2 linked regions of the Pueribacillus theae genome follow. The protein of the gene in region 1 interacts with the protein of each later gene in a pairwise test. Links are inferred from orthologs where the notes say so. Each region holds a gene or a part of one and is shown in the gene's direction. Other genes may lie near its edges.

The links. Proteins that work in one complex are often made in the same cells at the same time.
Region 2: the proteins of DCC39_RS00045 (region 1) and ndk interact in binary tests that used the Escherichia coli proteins (3 or more experiments, as listed by UniProt). The link is inferred for Pueribacillus theae from one-to-one orthologs.

What each region holds. Positions count from the first base shown.
Region 1 is NZ_QCZG01000001.1:1,716-6,816, forward strand. The notes cover bases 1,031-3,947. They hold DCC39_RS00045 (5-formyltetrahydrofolate cyclo-ligase), read left to right. Parts: upstream 1,031-2,164; coding sequence 2,165-2,731; downstream 2,732-3,947. Other genes in these bases: DCC39_RS00025 (MFS transporter), read left to right, coding at 1,031-1,049; DCC39_RS00030 (endolytic transglycosylase MltG), read right to left, coding at 1,094-1,552; DCC39_RS00035 (hypothetical protein), read right to left, coding at 1,556-1,765; rpmG (50S ribosomal protein L33), read left to right, coding at 1,921-2,070; DCC39_RS00050 (ThiF family adenylyltransferase), read left to right, coding at 2,813-3,823. Outside these bases: more of DCC39_RS00025, read left to right, coding at 1-1,030; DCC39_RS00055 (YqgQ family protein), read left to right, coding at 4,067-4,279; DCC39_RS00060 (LTA synthase family protein), read left to right, coding at 4,501-5,101. UniProt on the Escherichia coli protein: Involved in the removal of 5-formyltetrahydrofolate.
Region 2 is NZ_QCZG01000009.1:33,665-36,407, reverse strand. Bases 18-2,743 are described here. They hold ndk (nucleoside-diphosphate kinase), read left to right. Parts: upstream 18-1,021; coding sequence 1,022-1,465; downstream 1,466-2,743. Other genes in these bases: aroC (chorismate synthase), read left to right, coding at 2,410-2,743; DCC39_RS06105 (CheR family methyltransferase), read left to right, coding at 1,539-2,312; hepT (heptaprenyl diphosphate synthase component II), read left to right, coding at 18-933. Also shown: more of hepT, read left to right, coding at 1-17. UniProt on the Escherichia coli protein: Major role in the synthesis of nucleoside triphosphates other than ATP. The ATP gamma phosphate is transferred to the NDP beta phosphate via a ping-pong mechanism, using a phosphorylated active-site intermediate.

The sequences.
Region 1 (5,101 bases):
TAGAACCAATTGCTTTTCTATTCGCCGGAAAAATCGCTAAAAAAATCGATCGGGTCATTGTATTAAGGATCGGTGTGATTTTTTTATCAGCTTTTTATTTAGCAGTATTGCTTTCCGGCGAGAGGGCAAGTGCGTATATCGTTTTACTTGGGGCACTACTCGGAATCGGATACGGTTTTTACTGGCTTGCTTATAATGTTTTAACCTTTGAAATCACTGAACCTGAAACTCGTGATTTTTTTAATGGTTTTCTTGGAGTAATGACTTCGTTTTCAGGAATTGTCGGCCCAATCTTTGCAGGATTTATCATTTCTTCGATGGAAAAGTTTACGGGTTATAAAATTATTTTTTCTTTTTCTCTCTTGCTTTTTGTGGGAGCAGTAGTATTGAGTTTTTTCTTGCACAGAAGAGCGGCCAAGGGCAGTTTTGCTTTTCGCGATGTCTTTCAAGAAAAAAAAAGAAACAGAAATTGGAGAAATATTTTATACGCACATTTTTTCCAAGGGCTGCGTGAAGGAACGTTTGCTTTTGTTATCGTTGTCTGGGTTTTCATCATAACAAAAAGTGAATTGGCGTTGGGTGCGTTTAATTTCGTCATGTCCACTGTCCAGCTGCTGGCTTATTATGCAGTTGCAAGATTTATTAAGAAACAAAATCGAAAAAAAGCAATTCTCGCAGGAGGCATCATTTTATATGCAGCAGTTTACATCATTCTTTTTAAATTAACGTATCCCGGTTTACTATTTTATGCTGCTGTGATTTCGATTGCCTACCCGCTTTTGCTCGTCCCTTACCAGTCCATCACTTATGATGTCATCGGAACAGCGAAAAAAGCTGCCGACTTTAGAGTGGAATATATTGTTTTTCGGGAATTATATGTAAATGTTGGGCGCATTTTTTCCATCCTGGCGTTTATTATTTGTGTATCCATGTTCAAAGAAGAAAGCATCCGATACCTCATGATGGTTCTTGGAGCAGGCCACCTCATTTTGTATTTCTTTGTCAGAAAAATATCTTTTAAAAAAATGAACAGAGCAATATGGCAATAAAAGAAACAATGCCAGTCCTGCAAGTGTTTAACGGACTGGCATGTTTATTTTGTAATAATGTTGACGATTTCCTTGATCGACATCTCACTGTTAAGCTTATAAGATCCCGATTTTACAGCGGTTTCGAGTTTATTCTTATGTAAATAATCTCTAAATTCATCTTTGTCTGTAATGATTTTCGCGTCAAAAAGTTTGCTTGTCACTTCTTGGCTGCTTGTGCCTTTAGGAACGTCAAGTTGAATTTGGTACACGACATTTTTATCAGCTTGTTGATTGGCTTGTTCATTCAACTTTTCAAATTCTTTTTCGGATAGAATGACGAGATCATTTTTGTCAGCAAATGATTTGACATCTGTCTCAGTCAATTGTTTCCTCTCTTCTGTTGGGCTATTTGATGCAGCAGGAGTAGCGTCCGCCTTGACATTTTGAAAATAAAAGTAACTTAATACAGCCGTAGCGAGTAGTAGGCCTGCAGCAAAACTTCGCAATCCGTTTCGAGTCATTTTTTATCCTTTCTTACTTTTTTTATTGTCGGTTAACATGATCTCTTCTTCCAAAACATTAATCTTTTTCTTTAATTTCAAAATTTCCTGCATTAAGCTTATCGAAAAGTTTTCAAGTTGCTTTTCGACATCCTTCGCAGGATCCTTTTGAAAAAAAGAAAAGATCAAAATAAAGACAGCTACTGCCAATAGCGATAGAATCGCAATTTCCATTTTGAATCCCTCTTTTTTCAAATGATTTACAAATATAGTTTAAACGAGGAGTAATAAAAAAGAAAGGGAAAAAATAGATAACTTGAACCTAAGTTGATAATTTGGTACAATGGGTACGTTAATTTGATTTGTGATGATGAAATGGAGGGGTATAGATGCGTGTACAAGTAACTCTTGCTTGCACTGAAACGGGTGACCGTAATTATATTACTACAAAAAACAAACGTAATAATCCGGATCGTATAGAACTTAAAAAATACAGCCCAAGGTTAAAAAGGCATACGTTGCATCGTGAAACAAAGTAAGCGGTAGGTAAATCCTGCTGCTTTTTTTAATTTGGCTGAAGGCCAATACCATAAGGATTTATTTTTTCCCTTTAACAAGGAGAATGAGTGTGATATGACGAAACAAGAATGGCGTACGTTCATGAAAAAAAAGCTTGCTCACATGCCTAGCGATACATTTGGCAATCTTTGTAAAAAAATTCAAGATAGGCTTTTTCAGGATTGTTTGTGGCATGAAGCGAACACGATTGGCTTGACAGTTTCAGTAAATAGAGAAATTGATACGAAGAAAATTATCGAAGAAGCATGGAAGCTTGGCAAACAAACCGCCGTCCCAAAATGTTCGCCTGATTCATTTGAAATGGAGTTTTATCTTTTTGATTCTTTTTCACAAATCGAAAGAGGATTCTGTAATTTAGAAGAGCCTGTTGTCGAAAAAACAAGAGCAATCGCGGAAAAAGACCTAGATTTATTGATCGTTCCCGGACTTGCTTTTGATAAAAATGGATATAGAATTGGTTATGGAGGGGGATTTTTTGATCGTTATTTGCAAAAATACCCGAACGAAACGATATCTTTATCTTTTGAATGCCAACTGATTCCACACGTACCACGCGATCGTTACGATAAACCTGTGAATCAGCTAATCACAGAAAAAGCATGTTATAAAACGAGACTTTAATGGGGGTCTTACGGACGGTTACACAAACTGGTGTTTTCTAAGTTTACATTTACAGATAAAGGGGAAAAGAATTTGGGTGAAATGTTTGAGAGATACTCAAGACAAATGTTGTTTGCGCCAATCGGCTCAACAGGTCAAGAAAAATTAAAAAAAAGCAAGGTGCTTATCGTCGGAATGGGCGCCCTTGGCACGGCAGCCGCTAACCACCTCGTTCGTTCTGGTGTTGGTTTTCTCCGGTTCGTTGATCGGGATTATGTAGAATTGTCGAATTTACAAAGACAGATGCTTTTTGATGAAGACGATGTCAGAGAGTCTTTGCCCAAAGCTGTGGCTGCAGAAAGAAAGTTAAGAAAAATAAATAGCAGCATATCGATCGAAGGGATCGTTGCGGATGTAACCGCAGCCAATATTGAAGAATTCCTCGTTGGAATTGACTTGATCGTTGACGGGACGGATAATTTTTCGACACGATTCCTACTAAATGATGCAGCTTTTAAAAATAACATTCCTTACGTATATGGCGGGGTTGTTAGTTCCCGAGGGATGAGTGCGCTGTTTATTCCTGAAAAAACGCCTTGCCTGAGATGCTTCATTACTGAAGGCGATGGAAGCGGAGAAACGTGTGATACCGTTGGAGTTATTTCACCAATCGTCGACATTGTTTCTTCATATGAAGTCACTGAAGCGCTTAAATATTTAGCGGAAGATCATCATAAACTAAGAAATGGGTTAATCTCAATAGACGTTTGGCAAAACCGGACACATGTGATTCCCTTCGGTGAAGCAAAGCAAAATTGTCCTACATGCCAAAGAAAAGAATATCCCGCCTTAAAAATTGATCATGAAGAAATTGCCACGTCACTTTGCGGCCGTGAAACGGTTCAGATAAAGGCAAAGCAGTCATTCTTATTAAATGAGTGGTCAAATCGGCTTAAACCAATTGCAGATGTGAAAGAGACCCCGTTTTTACTGCGGGTTCAGCTCAAAGAAGGAGAGCGTCTCGTATTATTCCCTGATGGGCGTGTTCTTGTCCAAGGGACAGAAGATATCGTGAGAGCAAAAACGCTTTATGCCCGATATATTGGATTGTAGAAAAAGGAGGCGAACGTTATAAAAACGGTAAAGAAAATCATTTTCATTCAAACCGTTGCGTTATTGCTTGTTGCAATAGGCTTTCGATTTTTTAAAACAGTCCGCCATTTAACATTTCCTGAAATGAGGGAAAAAGTAATCGAATCGAGAATTTAACAACAGCCTTTTTGAAGTAAGAGCAGATTAGTGTAATCTGCTCTTACCTACGGTATATTAGAGTTTTCTTTAAAAGGGTGTTTCATTTTGAATACATTTTATGATATCCAGCAATTATTAAAGCGCTTTGGAATATTTATTTATACAGGAAATCGTCTCGCTGATTTGGAGTTAATGGAAGAAGAAATACATGAACTGTACAGAATGAAAATGATTGAGGCTCAAGATTACAAAATCGCATTGCTCATTTTAAGAAAAGAATATAGATTTGAAAGAGAGAAAAAAGACAGGACTATTTAACTGTTTTTTAAGAAAAGCGAAACTTTATCCAGTCTTTAATCGTAATTATTATGTGGGGTTAAGAAAAAACGCTAATTCATTTTTCTGGAAGTTAGTGGTGAAAAGTTAGATTTGCTTAAATATGGAAAAACTGTCGGTTGCCATAACAGTTAAAAGAGATTATGATATCTCTTATGTAAAGAATTACCGTACGAAAGAGAAATGAGGAGTGCTGGATTACGATGAAGAAGACGTTAGCTAACTATTCGATGTTCTTCACAGCTACGATTTTATTATGGATAAAAACGTATTTCGTTATTCGATTTTATTTTAATATCCCTTTAGAAAATAAAATGCAGCAATTTATTTTAGTTATTAGTCCATTAAGCACAGTGCTGCTGTTTTTAGGCTTTAGTTTATTTTTTTCTCAAAGACTGCGAAATCGGATGATTTTGCTTATAAGTTTCATAGGTTCTTTCATTCTGTATGCCAATATTGTGTACTATCGTTTTTTTAATGATTTTATTACAATTCCCCTCCTTTTCCAAACGAGCAATATGGGAGATTTAGGGAGCAGCGTCTTTGAATTAATGAATTTTACAGATGTTGTGTTTTTCATCGATGTCATTATTCTTGCTGTATTAATGAAATTCTTACAAGTCAAACCTGTGCATACGACAAAGAAACAAATTGCGTCCATATTTGCCGCAGCGTTGGCGCTATTCGCGATTAATCTTGGACTAGCTGAAACAGAGCGTCCGCAATTATTGACAAGGACGTTCGATAGAGAGATGCTCATCAAGAATATCGGAGTGTATAACTATCACATTTACGATATCATTA
Region 2 (2,743 bases), on another replicon or contig:
GATTTATCATTGATAGAGAAAGAGATGGAGCTTTCACTCTGTACGGAGGAGCCTATTTTGTTCCAAACCTCGAAACAATTATTAAAAGCAGGAGGCAAGCGCCTTCGCCCGGTTTTCGTATTGCTCTCGGGGAAATTTGGAGACTATCATATTGATAAAATAAAAGAAGTGGCTGTCGCACTTGAATTAATACATACAGCATCCCTCGTCCATGATGATGTGATCGATGATGCGGATTTAAGAAGAGGAGAACCAACTGTAAAAGCGAAATGGAACAATCAAACAGCAATGTATACAGGCGACTATATTTTGGCAAAGGCATTGGAGCGAATTACCCTCATCGAGTCCCAAGAAGCTCACATTACGTTATCAGAAACAATTAAAGAAGTAACAATTGGAGAAATTGAACAAATTCGCGATCAATTTAATTGGGATCAAAATTTACGCAGTTATTTACGAAGAATAAAAAGGAAAACAGCCCTATTAATATCTGTTAGCTGCCGCCTTGGCGCTCTTGTTAGCGACGTGCCCAAACACCAACAGAAGCATCTTGAACGTTTTGGTTATTTTGCAGGGATGTCTTTCCAAATTACGGATGATATTCTTGATTTCGTTGGGACAAAAGCAAAGCTTGGAAAACCTTCCGGCGGTGACTTAAAACAAGGCAACGTCACTTTGCCTGCTTTGCTTGCGATGTCAGATCCTTATATTAAAGAAAAAATAACGGCAACGCTGAAAAATAAGAATACAAATGAGAAAGAACTAAATGAAGCATTGCATCTCATTAAATCTTCCGGCGCGATTGAATGCTCGGAAAACATGAGCAATGCCTATTTACATAAAGCACAGTTGGAGCTATCAAATCTTCCGGCTTGCAAAGCAAGGCAATCACTGGAGAAAATCGCTGAATACATCGGAAAGCGAAAATTTTGAGATTCGTTTGTTTTTGATAAAATAATTTGATAAAGTATATTTGTTTCAGTCGTTTTATTTATTTTTTTGGAAAAAGTGAGGAGATTTTGTGGAAAAAACGTTTCTAATGGTAAAACCTGATGGTGTTCAACGAAATTTAGTCGGTGAGATTGTATCCCGTTTTGAGAAAAAAGGATACAAATTAGTTGGAGCAAAGCTCATGGTGATTTCCCAAGAGCTGGCTGAACAGCATTACGATGAACATAAAGAGCGCCCTTTTTTTGGCGAGCTTGTTGACTTTATCACTTCCGGTCCTGTATTTGCGATGGTTTGGGAAGGAGACAATGTTATTGCTGCTGCGAGGAAAATGATGGGTGCAACAAATCCGCTCGAAGCAGATATAGGTACAATTCGCGGCGATTTCGGCATTCAAGTGGGAATGAATATTATTCACGGTTCTGATTCTCCTGAAAGCGCTGAAAGAGAAATTAACCTTTTCTTTAATGAAAATGAAATAAATGATTACGAAAAAACAATTTCGAAATGGATTTAACTTTTTAAAAGTTTAACGGCCAACCTTAACAAGGTTGGCTTCTTTACATAAAATTTTAGTGTGAGGCAAAAAAATGGGGGATTATCAACAATTTACGGCACAAATAAAAAAATTATTTAACATTGATCTTTTATTATATAAAGAAGGGCAAATGAAGAGAAGATTAACTTCGTTTCTAGAACAGAAAGGTTTCTCCTCGTTTAATGACTTTTACCGTGCAATGGAAAATAATACTTCGTTACAGGCGGAATTTCTTGATCGGATGACAATAAACGTTTCCGAATTTTTCAGGAACTACAAAAGATGGGACATACTCGAAACAAAAATCCTGCCGCGGCTACTTCAAAATCGTTCAAGCATGAAAATATGGAGTGCTGCCTGTTCAACAGGCGAAGAACCGTATACGCTTGCGATGGTTTTAACGAAATATTTACCGCTCAGTGCGATTTCAATTTTAGCTACGGACATAGATGCAGGAGCCATCGAAAAAGCAAAAAAGGGCCATTATTCGGAGCAGTCTTTAAGGGAAGTTCCCGAACAAATAAAAAAACAATATTTTGTTAAACAGCATTCAGGAAAATATATCGTAAAAGAAGAACTAAAAAAAGCAATCGTCTTCAAAAGGGAAAATCTTTTTACAAGCCAATACGAATCAAGCTTTGATTTAATCGTTTGCCGCAATGTGTTAATTTATTTTACAGAAGAAGCGAAACAACAGCTTTACCGTAAATTTAACAACGCTTTAAAAAAAGGCGGCGTTCTATTCGTCGGCAGTACAGAACAAATATTCCAGCCGCAAAACTATGGATTTGAGGTAGAAGATACATTTTTTTATCGCAAAGTCTAATCTTATTTATTTTTCTCCGTTTTTTAGGCAGCGATTATGGTATAATTTAGTACATAAAAGCACTAAAGACACAGATAAGGAAAAGGAAGTGTTCAACATGCGCTATTTAACAGCCGGGGAATCACACGGGCCACAGCTCACTGCAATTATAGAAGGAGTGCCGGCGGGAATGCCTTTAATTGCAGAGGATATTAATAAAGAGCTTGCACGAAGGCAAAAAGGCTATGGCCGCGGACGAAGAATGGTGATAGAGAAAGACCAAGTGCAAATTAAAAGCGGTGTTCGCCACGGATTCACAACTGGCGCCCCCTTGACATTAGTCATCGAAAATAACGATTGGAAGCATTGGACCAAAATTATGGGATCCGAACCAATTACCGAAGAAGAAGAAAAAGAAATGAAGCGAGTGATTACTAGACCCCGCCCGGGAC